One region of the Marinomonas profundi genome, then DNA from elsewhere that is predicted to be linked to it. Evidence: predicted binding sites of a transcription regulator. Region 1 holds the regulator's gene; the other holds the start of a gene.

Region 1 (7,641 bases):
AATATAAAAAAGAAAATGTGCCGTTTGTGATGATTACCAGCCGTGGCGATAAAAGCCATGTGGTGGAAGCAGTACAGGCTGGCGTGACGGATTATCTGGGCAAGCCTTTTTCCAGTGAGCAGCTTATCAATAAGGTCTTTTCGGCGGCCAAGAAACACAGCATAGAGAACAAACTGTCTTCTCAGCGGCCACGTGAGTCGAATACGCCGGGCGGTGTCAGCTCGGCGTCGTTGGATGTATTGATGGGGGCCGGAAAGTCAGCGGCTCCGGCTCAAAGCGCAAAAATCACCACGCCTGATGCGCCAGTCCCCACGGTAAAAGACGTCAAAATACCCACTATGGTGCGCTTTGAAGGCAAACAATTTCGCTGCATGATTATTCAATTCAGCAAAATGGAAGCGACCATGTTTATTAAAAGTGACGATGTGGTGCCGCAAGTACTGGGGCAAGCCGTATTGGATTTGGAGTTTGACAGCAAGGTCAACCGGCTCAACTACTATGTTCAATCAGTGGCTACGTCAGAGAAAAAACACGATTCCACCTTCTTGACCGTGATCTTGAGCCTGATTGACCAAGACAGCGAAAAAGAGACGTTTATTAGCCGGTTGTTTGATAGCTTATAAATCCCCATTATCAACCCCTCCCTAACCCTCCCCTTGAAGATAAGGGGGAGGGAATAGATCTTAATCTAACACCTTCCCTTGAAGATAAAAGTGGAGCGTCGATCTAGCTCCTCCCCCTTGCAAAGGGGGAGGCTGGGGTACACTTAATTACTTGGCGAACCTTAATTATTGTCTATAGGAGTTGGCAGCGCTGGAATCGTATCGATTCGGGTACGATTGGCGGGGAAGTAACAAGAAAAGGTACTGCCTACGCCGGGTTGGCTGCGAATGTGTAATTTGGCGTCATGGTGCAATAACACATGTTTGACGATGGCTAAGCCAAGCCCTGTGCCACCGGTTTTTGAACCTCGGCCTTTATCAACCCGAAAGAAGCGTTCTGTGAGTCTGGGGATGTATCTTGGTTCTATGCCCAATCCTGAATCTTTCACTGAAAACACGCCGTTAAACTCGCCGGATTCCCACTTTATTTGAATCGTTCCGCCATCGGGTGAATACTTAATGGCGTTGACGATCAGGTTCGAGAAGGCGCTGTATAAGTCTTTATAAGAGCCATAAATGCGCGCATCGTCAGGAATGTCTGCAGACAGTGTGTGTTTGTCTGTCAGCATAGGCGCGGTGACATTGCTGATTGCGTGCACCACATCGATCAGGTTAAACCATTGACTTTCCTCACGTTTGTCGTTGCCTTCTAAGCGCGACAGTAAGAGTAGATCTTCAATGAGTTGCTCCATTCGGTCTGATTGATCAGACATATTATCGATGCCTTTCTGCATGCTTTTTGGCAGGTTGTCTTTAAACAGGCTGAGGGTTTCTAAATAGCCTTTTATGACGGTAAGGGGGGTTTTTAGCTCATGGGAGGCGTTGGCGACAAAGTCTTTGCGCATTTGCTCTAGCAAGTGTAAGCGGGTCACGTCACGGACAAAAATCAGGTGGTCGTTTTTGTCGTACAGCGTGGTTTGAATTTCCAGATACACGCCATCTTTGGCGGGTGATTTGATAATTAATGGTTCGCCAAAGCGTTTTTGGCTGAAGTAACGGAAAAATTCTGGGTTACGCACAATATTGGTAATGGCTTGGCCACGGTCAATCGGGCGCTGTAAACCTAGAAAGTGCGCGGCGGAATTGTTCCACCATTCTAAATTGCCTTGATTGTCGGCCATGATGACGCCTTCTTTTAAGGCGGTGGTGGAGCTTTCGATGCGGGTTAGTGCTTGGCGCATGCGGCGCTTGGATTTGCGTTGTTTTTTTTGTAGCCGATAGACGGCATCAAACACTTCGCCCCAAATGCCACTGGCTTCTGGCGGTGCCGCTCGGCCAGCATAGCGTAACCAATTCTGAAATTGATACAGCTGATAAAGCTGCCAGTACAAAGAGCCTAAGACGTAGAGCAGCAAAACACCCAGTAATTGCCCGATAATCAGGCCAATGACAATGCAAGCGGCTAAACCGCTTAGCCAAGCAATAATGGTGTTTCGCCACATGGTTTTCATAAAGACCTTTTTGCTGAGAAGCGGTAGCCTGTTCCTCGTACGGTTTGTATCAAGAAATCATGGGAGCCACCGATGGCTTTGCGTAAACGACGTATATGAACGTCAACCGTGCGCTCTTCAACGTAGACATTGCCACCCCAGACTTGATCCAGTAGCTGCGCCCGTGAATAAGCACGTTCTTGGTGCGTCATCAGGAATTTGAGTAGACGGTATTCTGTCGGCCCCATGTCTAACGGGCGGCTGCCTATGGTGACGCGCTGACTAATGGGGTCGAGTAGCAAGCCTTCTATTTCTATCGGCTCGTCAACCCCTTGAGGGGTCGCTCGGCGTAGCACGGCTTTGAGTCGAGCGACCAGTTCACGCGGTGAGAAAGGTTTGGTGATGTAGTCATCCGCACCGACTTCTAAGCCTTGGATTTTATTGTCTTCTTCGCTTTTTGCGGTCAGCATGATGACCGGAATTTCGGCCGTGGTGCTGTCTTTCTTTAGGCGACGAGTCAATTCGATACCGCTACCACCGGGCATCATCCAATCGACCAAAATAAGGTCGGGCCTATGGTCCACGATGATTTCGTGGGCTTGTTGTATATTTTCGGCTTCCAAATATTCATAACCTGCCATTTCAAGTGCAATAGCAATCATTTCGCGTATGGAAGATTCGTCATCAATAATTAATACTTTTTTACCGGTCACAGGATATACCCTCATCTCAGGAACGGTTTTATTAAAGCGGTCAAATGTGACAATTCGATTACATTGTCACAACTTTGCCATATATTACATAAAATAGCTTACTGCTAAACCGATAAAGATACAGTAACCAACGCGATTGTTGTCTAAAAAGGAGCGAAAGCAGGCTTGGCGTTCACGCTCTTTTGCTTGTTTAAATTGCTGATAAAACAATCCGATACAGACGATCAGCGACACAAAATAGAGCCAATGCAGTTCCGCCAGCACACCAATCCATGTCATCAAAGACAAGGTCAGTCCTTGTAAGCAAACGATGACAAATAAGTCATATTGGCCAAATAAAATCGCCGTGGATTTGACGCCAATTTTTAAGTCGTCTGGGCGGTCTGTCATGGCGTAGTAAGTGTCGTAGGCAATGGTCCAAAAGCAATTGGCGACAAACAGCATCCACAGTTCAGGGTCTGCTAAATGGCCGCCTTGTGCACTGTATGCCATGGGGATCGCCCAAGAAAACGCTAACCCCAAAAAAAGCTGAGGCAGATGGGTATATCGTTTCATAAAGGGGTACAGTGCAGCAAGACCCAAACCAACGAACGACAGTAAAATCGTCCGCAGATCGGTAAACAGTACCAGGATAAAACTCAAAAGAGACAGTGCGGCAAACAGCATTAGGGCTTCTTTTTCCGATACTCGCCCCGCGGGCAGCGGGCGGTTTTTAGTACGATCAACAAAGCCATCGATTTTTCTATCGGCGTAGTCGTTAATGACACAACCGGCTGAACGCATGCTAAAAACGCCTATGACAAAAATTATCACCAGATGCCACTGAGGCAGGCCTTCGGCGGCTAACCATAATGCCCATAATGTCGGCCACAATAGCAGCAGAGAGCCAATAGGGCGGTTAAATCGGGTTAATTCTGCGTAATCTTTAAGTTTGTTCATAACAATCCAAACGGTGTTTTTAGTTGGTTTATTTCATCAAAAAAAGCCTCATTTACCAGTATTCCAGGGCCATATTGGTGGAACACAGAACGCCTTGCCCATAAGGCGGTGTGCTGATCGGGGAACATGCGTTTTGGTAATTGAGTGACTTCAATAGGGCTGCGAATGAGTGATCTGTGCTGGAACAAATAACCACCCAAGGGTTTGTTTTTTAAATGTTTTACCTGTCGCCAATGGCCTTGTAAAGACCTAGCGGGAATAATAGAGCGCGCATAAATGACAGCTTTACCGTCTACCTTGAGCAGCACAGTGCGGATTCTGGCGGCTTCTCTAGGGCGTAAGTTGAGGCGTTTTTTTTCTCGAGAGGTTGGCGTGCCCCAAGCGTCTTCAATCACCTCGACCGTGAGTTCTCCCAAGGATTGCAGCTTGGTCGTTAAAGAAGCGTGAGTGATCAGCCATGGCCATAACGTTTTGGGAGCCTTGGTTTTATTAACACGATGAATGGGCGCCCAGCGATAGTCAAATTGTTGGGCGGCTAGAGGATTCATGATTGTCATAAAACGTTAAGTGTTCATTTTATTGATCAAAGCGACCATTTTATGTAGCTCTGCTGACGATTGATAGACCTTTTCCCGACAGGCTTGCGCTTCTTCAAGCGTCAGCCCAATTTCTAATAACACCGAAGGGTCAATCTCCCCGTCATTGCGCAGCTGATGGGAGAGGTAAAGTAACTTGGCTAACAGGGCGTGTTCGCCATAATAATGGGGCTTTTTACTGTAACGAATGGCGGTCCAGATATTGTCAGGTAGGCTCCAATAACGTAATAACCACGACCCTAACTGCTCTTTGGTGAAGTGCAGTATTTGCATTTCAATCAGCTCTGAGGGCAAGTGAGCATTGGCTTCTTGATAACGCGATAGAATCGAAAAATGCGGTGGCAAAATAGTGCTTATCGCTAAGTAGCCAAAATTGTGCAGTAAACCCGCGAGATAAGCATGGCCAAGTTTAGGGCGCTGTTGTGCCGGCATGGCTTTTGCCAAGGATTCCATGAGTACCGCGTTGGAAACCGAGCCTAACCAAAAATCTTCATAGTGGCGCGGGCCGTCTTCTGGCGCTTGGAAGCCGTTTCCCATGGACAGTCCCAGTGCTAGGTTCATCACCATATCGAAGCCTAAAACGCGAATCACGGCATCTTCCACCGATTCTATGTTGCCCGGCGCGCCATAGTAAGGGGATGACGCCCAGCTGATGACTTGTGCCGCTAAGCTTGGATCGAGTGCGATGATATCGCATAGCTCATCGGTTCCGGCTGTCTTATCGGTTGAGAGACGGATGATGCGATGGGATGAGACCGGCAACGGCGGAATTTCTAATGTTTCTTCTAGGCGCTGCTTGAGTCGAATAGATTGGAATCGCCCTAATGCTTGCAGTATTTGCTCTTCATCATTCTCGTGGTTGTCTACCGGATGTTTGATGAGTTGAGTGGGCAGAGAAATCGGTTCGAAACGATTTAATGGCCCAGAGAATAAGGTCTGCAATTCTGCAGCACACAGATCTTTATATTGACCATCATGATGAGTCCGTATGGCGACGGAGGTTGCTTTTAATAAGCTGACTTCCAGTATCGTGGCGACGCTATTTGGCTTAATGAGAGGGTCGCCCATGCTATGGAAGCTCATGACGGGTTCAAAGCGACGTTTGGTAAGGCGTGAAACCGCCGCAATATCGAGCATGTTGCTTTCAGGAAAAATCACCTGTAGACGACCAGTATGATCCGCTAAATGTACAACACGCAATTTTTGACTGAGCGGACGGTCGGTTGGCGGTAGCATAAATATCTCGATTAAAATAAGTCTAAAGTGACTGACATGAAAAAGCCCCGTTAGGGGCTTTTGTCAATATAGCAGATTTTAAAACGAAGTAATTACTTAGTGATTTAGAATCTGACTTAAAAACATTTGCGTACGATCGTGTTGCGGATTGTCGAAGAATTCATGAGGCTCATTGGCCTCGACGATTTCACCGGCATCCATAAACACCACACGGTCAGCCACGGTTTTGGCAAAGCCCATTTCGTGCGTGACACACACCATGGTCATGCCTTCTTCCGCCAACTGAACCATGACGTCCAGTACTTCTTTGATCATCTCAGGATCAAGCGCTGACGTTGGCTCATCAAATAACATGATGCGCGGCTGCATACACAAACCACGAGCAATCGCCACGCGTTGCTGCTGACCACCAGAAAGCTGGCCTGGGAATTTCAATGCTTGGTTGGCGATTTTTACTCGCTCCAAGTAATGCATGGCCATTTCTTCTGCTTGTTTCTTTGGCGTCTTGCGTACCCAGATTGGTGCCAAGGTCAGGTTTTCTAAAATGCTCAAGTGTGGAAACAAGTTAAAGTGCTGAAACACCATTCCCACGTCCTTACGGATCGCTTCGATGTTCTTTAAGTTGTTGTTCATCTCCACGCCATCAACCAAAATAGCGCCTTTTTGATGTTCTTCAAGGCGGTTAATGCAACGTATCATGGTTGATTTGCCCGAGCCTGAAGGCCCACAGACAACAATGCGTTCGCCTTTTTTAATGCTAAAGTTGATATTTTTGAGTACGTGAAAATCACCGTACCACTTATTAACATCGTTAAACTCGATGATCGCTTCTTCGCCCTGCGCGAGTTGGGCACGAGCCATATTTGTATTTGTCATGATAAAGACCTCAAATTCCTAACTAATTTCGCTTGTGCCCAGTTTCTAATTTACGCTCAAGAGCCATACTGTAGCGTGACATACCAAAGCAGATAATAAAATAAATCAAGGCCGCGAAAGCGTAGCCTTCAATGGTCGTTCCTAACCAATTGGAGTCATGGTTAGCGGCTTGAATCCTCCCTAAAAAGTCAAACATACCCACGATATAGACCAAGGTAGTGTCTTTAAACAAACTGATAAAGGAATTAACAATGCCTGGAATGACCAGCTTTAAGGCTTGTGGCAACACCACTAGAATCATCGATTGCCAATAGGTTAACCCCATCGCATCGGCTGCTTCATATTGCCCTTTTGGAATAGCTTGTAAACCACCACGAACCACTTCTGCCATATAGGCTGAAGAGAATAAGATAATGCCGATCAACACGCGCAACAGCTTATTAAAATTTATGCCGTCTGGTAAAAACAGTGGGATCATCACCGACGCCATAAACAAGATGGTAATCAGTGGTACCGCCCGGATGGTTTCGATGAACACCACACAAACGGATTTGGCGATTGGCATATCAGAGCGTCGACCAAGGGCCAACAAAACCCCTAACGGGAAAGACGCCACAATACCGACCACCCCCAGCAGTACGGTAAGGAAAAGGCCGCCCCATAGAGATGTTTCGACGGCTTCTAGACCAAACACGCCCCCAGCAAACAAACAGTAAGCCACAATGGGATAGACAAAAATAATAGCGACAGAAAGGTATAATTTGTTAATCGTTTTGATCGCAAACGCACCGACCATTACGATTAATAAAATAACCGCCAAATTAATTCGCCATGTTTCTTTTTCTGGGTACAGACCATACATAAACTGGTCAAAGTAAACACTGACGAAAGCCCAGCAAGCTCCGCCTCCGGTACAGGCCGCCTTAGACGTGCCTTCCCATGTTGCATTAATAAATGCCCACGAAACGATCGGGGGAACAAGCAAATACAACAGGTAGGCGCTAAATAATGTGAGAAACACATTAAGTGGGGACGAAAATAAATTTTGACGTACCCAAGCGACGGCACCGACAGAGGTCGAAGGTGGCGGGAGGTCGGGTAATGGTTTAAATATGATAGCCATGATCTACCTCCTAACGTTCAATTAATGACATTTTGCTGTTGTACCAGTTCATAAAGATTGAAATAG
Region 2 (7,641 bases), 350 kb from region 1:
GTCGGTCGAAGATACCAGGTGGCTGCGACTGTTTATTAAAAACACAGCACTCTGCAAACACGAAAGTGGACGTATAGGGTGTGACGCCTGCCCGGTGCTTGAAGGTTAATTGATGGGGTTAGCGCAAGCGAAGCTCTTGATCGAAGCCCAAGTAAACGGCGGCCGTAACTATAACGGTCCTAAGGTAGCGAAATTCCTTGTCGGGTAAGTTCCGACCTGCACGAATGGCGTAACGATGGCCACACTGTCTCCACCCGAGACTCAGTGAAATTGAAATCGCAGTGAAGATGCTGTGTATCCGCGGCTAGACGGAAAGACCCCGTGAACCTTTACTATAGCTTCACAGTGAACTTTGAACCTACTTGTGTAGGATAGGTGGGAGGCTTTGAAGCGGTGACGCCAGTTACCGTGGAGCCACTCTTGAAATACCACCCTGGTATGTTTGAGGTTCTAACTCAGGTCCGTTATCCGGATCGAGGACACTGTGTGGTGGGTAGTTTGACTGGGGCGGTCTCCTCCCAAAGAGTAACGGAGGAGCACGAAGGTGTGCTCAGCATGGTCGGAAATCATGCATAGAGTGTAAAGGCAAAAGCACGCTTAACTGCGAGACAGACACGTCGAGCAGGTACGAAAGTAGGTCTTAGTGATCCGGTGGTTCTGTATGGAAGGGCCATCGCTCAACGGATAAAAGGTACTCCGGGGATAACAGGCTGATACCGCCCAAGAGTTCACATCGACGGCGGTGTTTGGCACCTCGATGTCGGCTCATCACATCCTGGGGCTGAAGCCGGTCCCAAGGGTATGGCTGTTCGCCATTTAAAGTGGTACGCGAGCTGGGTTTAGAACGTCGTGAGACAGTTCGGTCCCTATCTGCCGTGGACGTTTGAGATTTGAGAGGAGCTGCTCCTAGTACGAGAGGACCGGAGTGGACGAACCTCTGGTGTTCCGGTTGTCACGCCAGTGGCATTGCCGGGTAGCTATGTTCGGACGGGATAACCGCTGAAAGCATCTAAGCGGGAAGCCTCCCTTAAGATAAGATCTCACTGGGACATAAGTCCCCTAAAGAGCCGTTCGAGACTAGGACGTTGATAGGTTGGGTGTGTAAGTGCTGTGAGGCATTGAGCTAACCAATACTAATTGCTCGTGAGGCTTGACCATATAACACCAAAGTGGTTTTGCTGACTAGACGAAAGTTGAACAGTAAACACATAGAGACACAGATTACGATAACGCATCAGTCATGATGAGCATCGGTTTAATACTTGATTATTGTTATTTCAAAACAGAATTGTTAAAGATCCAAGCACGTCTTCGCGTGTTTTGGTGAGACGAAAAGTCCAGCCAGAACGAACGCAACAGAATTGCTTGACGATCATAGAGGCGTTGAACCACCTGATCCCATCCCGAACTCAGAAGTGAAAAGCGCCATCGCCGATGGTAGTGTGGGAGATCCCATGTGAGAGTAGGTCGTCGTCAAGCTTTACATTAAGAAAGCCCTGATAGCTAACGCTGTCAGGGCTTTTTTTCGTCTGTAGAAAAATCAGAAACACACTCGCCTTGATGTTCGATTCGCTTGCGCCTGTTTCGCGGGCTCAACGCGTCAGCGCGAATCCAACACCAAGACGAGCTTTTGCGAAGGTTGGATAGGTTTTGTAGGCCTGATGAGGGAGGCACGACCGTTATCAGGCGTGTGACTCTATTCATCCTGCAATTGATTGATTTATATTGTTTTTGTAGGTCGTGGCTTTAGCCCGACAAGGCGTAATTTGTCGAGGTGAGTTTTTTGTCTGTAGAAAAATCAGAAATACACTCGTCTTGGTATTTCATTCGCTTGCGCCTGTTTCGCGGGCTCAACGCGTCAGCGCGAATCCAACACCAAGACGAGCTTTTGCGAAGGTTGGATAGGTTTTGTAGGCCTGATGAGGGAGGGACGACCGTTATCAGACGTGTGACGTTATTCATCCTGCAATTGATTGATTTATATTGTTTTTTTGTAGGTCGTGGCTTTAGCCCGACAAGGCGTAATTTGTCGAGGTGAGTTTTTGTCGGCATGCTATTTTTTCAGGATGAATCGCGACCTACAAGATCGGCGGAAGTCGTTTGCGGAAGTCGTTTAGCGACACCCTTGAAGGCGGAAATCCAACACCAAGACCTGCAATCATAAAAATAGCCTTAACCGCGTGTAGCTGGTTAAGGCTGTTTTTTATTTATTCACTGCCATGGGAAAACCCCGCGGGCTTTAATGTTAATAACTTAGGCACTTATCTACTTCCTTGTCATGGCTCGGCTTTTTCGACGTAAGCCAATGCCTTGGGTACTGTTTTTTTAATGTCATCAAAAAGGCATGAATTTCGCTTAAATTCGTCATACCATTAAAGCTGACTTTTTGGTTAGTATTTTTTCAATAAGAACGATGTTTGAATAAATGGAGTAATGTCATGACGTTTTTTGTGCATAAGGGCGCGACGCTGTTTGCCTCTTCTTTGCTGCTTGCTACGATGGCGCAGGCTTCTACCATTGACCTGCGAGTCATGGAAACCACTGATATTCATATGAATTTGGTGGATTACGATTACTACGGTGATAAGCAAAGCGATGCGGTTGGTTTGTCTCGTGTGGCGACTTTGATTAAAGCGGCCCGCGCTGAGGTGACGAACTCTGTATTGGTGGATAATGGTGACTTATTACAGGGCACGCCGTTGGGTGATTATGTGGCAAAAGGTCGTGTGCTGCGCTTTGGTGAGACACACCCTGCTTATAAAGCGATGAATTTGTTGGATTACGATGTGGGTAATGTCGGTAACCATGAGTTTAACTACGGTTTAGACTTTTTGATGAAGAGTTTAAGTGGCGCTAATTTCCCTTATGTTAATTCGAATGTGTATGTGGATGATGGCGACAATGATGCGTCAAATGATCAGCCATATTTCCAGCCATATCTCATTAAAGACAAAACCTTTGTCGATTCTGACGGTAATAAACAAACGGTCAAAATAGGCTACATTGGTTTTGTTCCGCCACAAATTATGACGTGGGATAAAGACAATTTGACCCATAAAGTTATTGCTAAAGACATTATTGAAACGGCCAACAAGTACGTGCCTGAAATGAAAGCCAAGGGTGCGGATGTGGTTATCGCGATTCCGCACAGTGGCATGATGAATTCGCCTTATTTAAAAGGCGAGGAAAACGCTTCTTATCATCTGGCGAAGGTTGATGGTATCGATGCGATTTTGTTTGGTCACTCTCATCGTATTTTTCCAGGCGATAAAGCCTTTGATGCCTTCGATGGTGTGGATAGCGAAAAAGGCACGGTATTTGGCAAGCCTGCTACCATGCCGGGTTTTTGGGGCTCTCACCTTGGGGTGATTGATTTAAAACTTGAGCCAGCTGGCAATGGTTGGAAAGTGGCCGATGGCAAAGCTGAAGTGCGTGCGATTGCACGTCGCGAAGGCCGTAATACAGTGGCTTTGGTGGAAGCGGATGCAAGTATTAACGAAGCGGTAGAAACTGAGCACGAAGGCACCTTGGCTTACATGCGCCGCAAAGTGGGCGAATCCACGGCCGATATCAATAGCTTCTTCGCTCTTGTGCAAGACGACCCTTCTATTCAAATCGTCAATAACGCGCAGATTTGGTATGTGGAAAATATCGTTCGTGGTACGTCTTATGAAGGTTTGCCAATCTTGTCTGCGGCGGCACCCTTTAAAGCCGGTGGTCGTGGTGGCCCAGAGTACTACACGGATGTGCCAAAAGGCGATATTGCCTTGAAAAACGTCAGCGATTTGTACATTTACCCAAATGATTTAAAAGTCGTGAAGTTAACGGGCGCGCAAGTAGTAGCGTGGTTAGAAGTTGCCGCTGGGCAGTTTAACCAAATCGATGCGACGTCTGCTCAGCCCCAAGAATTGGTGAATCAGTCGTTCCCAACCTATAACTTCGATGTGATCGACGGTATTTCGTATCGTATCGATGTGACACAACCTGCTCGTTACAACGGCGATGGCGAAGTAGTGAATAACGATGCACATCGAATTACTCAGGTGATGTTTAATGGCGAACCTTTGAACATGGGCGGTGAGTTCTTGGTGGCGACGAATAATTACCGTGCGGGTGGTGGCGGTCATTTTCCAAACCTCAATGGCGAGACAATCGTTATTGATGCGCCAGATAAGAACCGTGATGTGGTCGCGAATTATCTACTGAGTCAGAAAACCATTAATCCAGCGGCCGATGGGAACTGGTCGTTTACTGGGTTTGGTAAGGCAAATGTCTTGTTTACCACGACGCCAAAAGCAAAAGAGGCCGCTAGTAAAAACATGACGTATCAGTCTTTGGATGAAAATGGCTTTGCGATATTTAGGCTAAAATAACGTTAAATGCTGTAGGCATAAAAACGCCCGTATGACTCACGTTATACGGGCGTTTTTATGCGCTAATTGATTGCTTTAAAAGAAAAAGTGAGCAGTTACCGCTGTTTACTTTCAAACTCAGGGTGAATCCAAACCGGAGCGTTTAGGCTCGGCAAGGCGGTTTTACCAAGAATCATATCGGCGGCTTTTTCTGCCACCATGATGGTCGGCGCATTCAAGTTGCCGTTGGTGATGGTGGGGAAGATAGACGAATCCACCACGCGCAAGCTTTCGACGCCGCGCACTTGGCATTGCTCGTTCAACACCGCCATTGGGTCGTTGTCGTCGCCCATCTTACAGGTACAAGATGGATGATAGGCACTTTCCACATTCTGTTTTACCCATTGGTCGATGTCTGCATCGCTCTGGATATTTATGCCCGGCTGGATTTCATCGCCACGGTATTGGTCTAGAGCTGATTGTTGCAGCACTTCGCGCGTTAGGCGAATGGTATCGCGCCAATCCTGTTTGTCTTGCTCGGTCGAAAGATAGTTAAACAAGATGCGCGGTTTGGCCGCTGGATTAGCAGATTCGATCCATAACTTACCTCGACTCTCTGGCTTGTTTGGGCCGACATGGACTTGGAAGCCATGGCCTTCTACGGCGGCTTGACCATCGTAACGCATGGCAGCAGGTAAGAAGTGATATTGAATGTTGGGCCATTTAAGACCTGCGCGGGAGCGAATAAAACCACAAGATTCAAAGTGGTTGGTCGCGCCTAAGCCGGTTTTAAACAGCATCCAGCGTGTGCCGATCAAGCCTTTACTGATCAAGCCCAGCTTGCTGTTTAGCGTCACCGGTTGTTTGCAGTAGTATTGAAAGTAGACTTCCAAATGGTCTTGTAGGTTTTCACCCACGCCCGGCAGTTCGTGAACCACTGGGACGCCGGCTTTTTCTAATACGTCTTTTGGCCCGACACCAGACAGTTGTAATAACTGCGGAGAGCCAACGGAGCCTGCCGACAAGATAACTTCTTTGTTGGCGGTGACTTGTTGAACTTGGCCGTTTTTGCTGAACTCAATACCGATGGCTTTTTTATCATCAAAGAGCACTTTATGGCTTAAAACGCCGGTTTTTAGCGTCAGGTTAGGGCGTTGCATCGCTCGGCGTAAATAGGCGTTAGACGTAGAGGCACGCACGCCGTTTTTCACCGTCATGTGCATCGCGCCAAAACCTTCTTGGCGAAACCCGTTGTAGTCGTCGGTTTTGCCGTAGCCAGCGTCTTCACCCGCGTCGATAAAGGCTTGGTAAAGCGGGTTATAAGTCATGTCGTTGCCGTTGTTGGTCGATAATGGGCCATTGCCGCCACGGTACAAATCTGCGCCGCCTTTCCATGTTTCAGCTTTTTTGAAATAGGGCAGACAGGCTTGGTAGTTCCAACCTTTGGCACCGTTTACTTCCCATTGGTCGAAATCACAGGCGTGGCCACGAACATAGACCATGCCATTGATAGACGACGAACCGCCTAATACTTTGCCGCGTGGGCAATGCATTTCACGACCATCAAGGCCCGGCTCTTTGTCGGTGTGGAACTGCCAAGCGTATTTTTCTGTGTTCATTGGGTAAGACAGGGCGGTTGGCATTTGGATAAAGACGCTCTTATCTGAGCCGCCCATTTCCAATAGCAATACCTTGTGTTCGCCACTTTCTGTCAGTCGGTCTGCTAACACGCAGCCCGCGGAGCCAGCGCCGACTATAATGTAATCGTACGTTTCGTTTGTCATGCTTATCTCGTTTTAATAAGAGTCTCGCTTAATTGAGTAAGAGTCGCTTAGTAAGGACTTTCGATGTCGTTTAGATCGACAAAGACGCTCTTGTTTTGTGTGTAGTGGTACAAGGTTTCGATGCCGTTTTCACGACCAATACCAGATTCTTTGTAACCACCCACTGGCATTTCAGCAGGAGAAGCACCCCAAGCGTTGATCCAACAAATACCGGCTTGCAATTGATTAATTACACGATGAGCGCGCGCGAAGTCTTTGGTGAAAACGCCTGCAGCCAGTCCTAGCTTGGTGTCGTTAGCACGGGCAATCACTTCGTCTTCGTCGGTGAAGCTAAGCACTGACATGACAGGGCCGAAGATTTCATCGCGCACTTGTGGCATGTCGTCGGTGCAATCAGTGAAGACAGTTGGCGCCACAAAAGCGCCTTTGTCTAAGCCGTTTTCAGTGACTTGGTAACCACCGCACAACAAGGTTGCACCGGCGTCTTTGGCGGCTTGAATATAACCTAAAACTTTTTGCATGTGATCTTTTGAAATCAAGGCGCCGACTTGCGTGTTCATGTCCATTGGATCGCCAATGATCATCGCCTCAGTGCGCGTTTTTAGTTCTTTGGTGAAGGCGTCCAGCATGTCGGCATGGACGAAAACACGGGTGCCGTTGGTGCACACTTCGCCTTGGGTGTAGAAGTTCGCCAACATTGCCGCAGAAACCGCCTGATCCACTGGCATATCAGGGAAGATAATCATGGGGGATTTGCCACCCAATTCCATCGTCACTTGTTTCAACGATTGCGCCGAAGCGGCCATGACTTTTTTGCCTGTGCCGACTTCGCCGGTGAAAGAGACTTTGTCGATGCCTGGGTGTGCGGTGATCATTTGGCCTGTGCGACCGTCACCCTGAATGACGTTGAAAACACCATCAGGCAAGCCAGCTTGAGTGAAAATTTCCGCCAGTTTAAGAGCGGTCAGTGGCGTTTCTTCGGATGGCTTGAAGATCATTGCGTTACCAGCGGCGAGCGCAGGGCCAGCTTTCCACATGGCGATTTGAATGGGATAGTTCCATGCGCCGATACCAGCACAAATGCCGAGTGGTTCGCGGCGAGTGTAGAAGAAGTTGCCCTTGCCAAGGTCTTGGTAATCACCTTGGATCTTGTCGGTTAGGCCTGCGTAATATTCGATCACGTCTGCGCCAGTTTGAATGTCCACGCAAATGGCTTCTTGCAGTGGCTTACCAGTGTCTAATACTTCCAGACGGGCAAGTGCTTCGTTGTTTTCACGCAGTAAGTCAGCGGCTTTTTTAAGAATGCGGCCACGTTCCACTGGGCTCATTGCCGCCCAGACTTTTTGACCTTGCTTTGCAGACTCAACGGCAGCATCTAGCTCGGCTTGTCCTGCGTGCTCGATTGTCGCAATCACCTCACCTGTGGCTGGGTTGATTGTCTCAAAGTGTTCACCGCTGGTAGATGCATGGTAGCGGCCATGAATGTATTGCTGCTGATGTGCCAT

Evidence for each region. The regulator PhoB, encoded in region 1, activates phosphate uptake and scavenging genes when phosphate is short. The targets are predictions, from matches to a motif close to TGTCATANNNNTGTCANA.
Region 2: the regulator PhoB is predicted to act here: its motif matches at 2,330-2,347, upstream of J8N69_RS09165 (bifunctional 2',3'-cyclic-nucleotide 2'-phosphodiesterase/3'-nucleotidase).

The regions. Positions count from the first base shown of each region.
Region 1 covers NZ_CP073013.1:1,618,907-1,626,547, reverse strand. The annotation lists gene J8N69_RS07640 (response regulator) at 1-623, shown strand, start outside; gene phoR (phosphate regulon sensor histidine kinase PhoR) at 785-2,113, opposite strand; gene phoB (phosphate regulon transcriptional regulator PhoB) at 2,110-2,805, opposite strand; gene ubiA (4-hydroxybenzoate octaprenyltransferase) at 2,890-3,744, opposite strand; gene J8N69_RS07620 (chorismate--pyruvate lyase family protein) at 3,741-4,301, opposite strand; gene J8N69_RS07615 (HDOD domain-containing protein) at 4,308-5,576, opposite strand; gene J8N69_RS07610 (amino acid ABC transporter ATP-binding protein) at 5,673-6,452, opposite strand; gene J8N69_RS07605 (amino acid ABC transporter permease) at 6,475-7,575, opposite strand; gene J8N69_RS07600 (amino acid ABC transporter permease) at 7,586-7,641, opposite strand, start outside.
Region 2 covers NZ_CP073013.1:1,966,097-1,973,737, forward strand. The annotation lists rRNA gene J8N69_RS09155 (23S ribosomal RNA) at 1-1,158, shown strand, start outside; rRNA gene rrf (5S ribosomal RNA) at 1,365-1,479, shown strand; gene J8N69_RS09165 (bifunctional 2',3'-cyclic-nucleotide 2'-phosphodiesterase/3'-nucleotidase) at 2,439-4,373, shown strand; gene betA (choline dehydrogenase) at 4,469-6,136, opposite strand; gene betB (betaine-aldehyde dehydrogenase) at 6,184-7,641, opposite strand.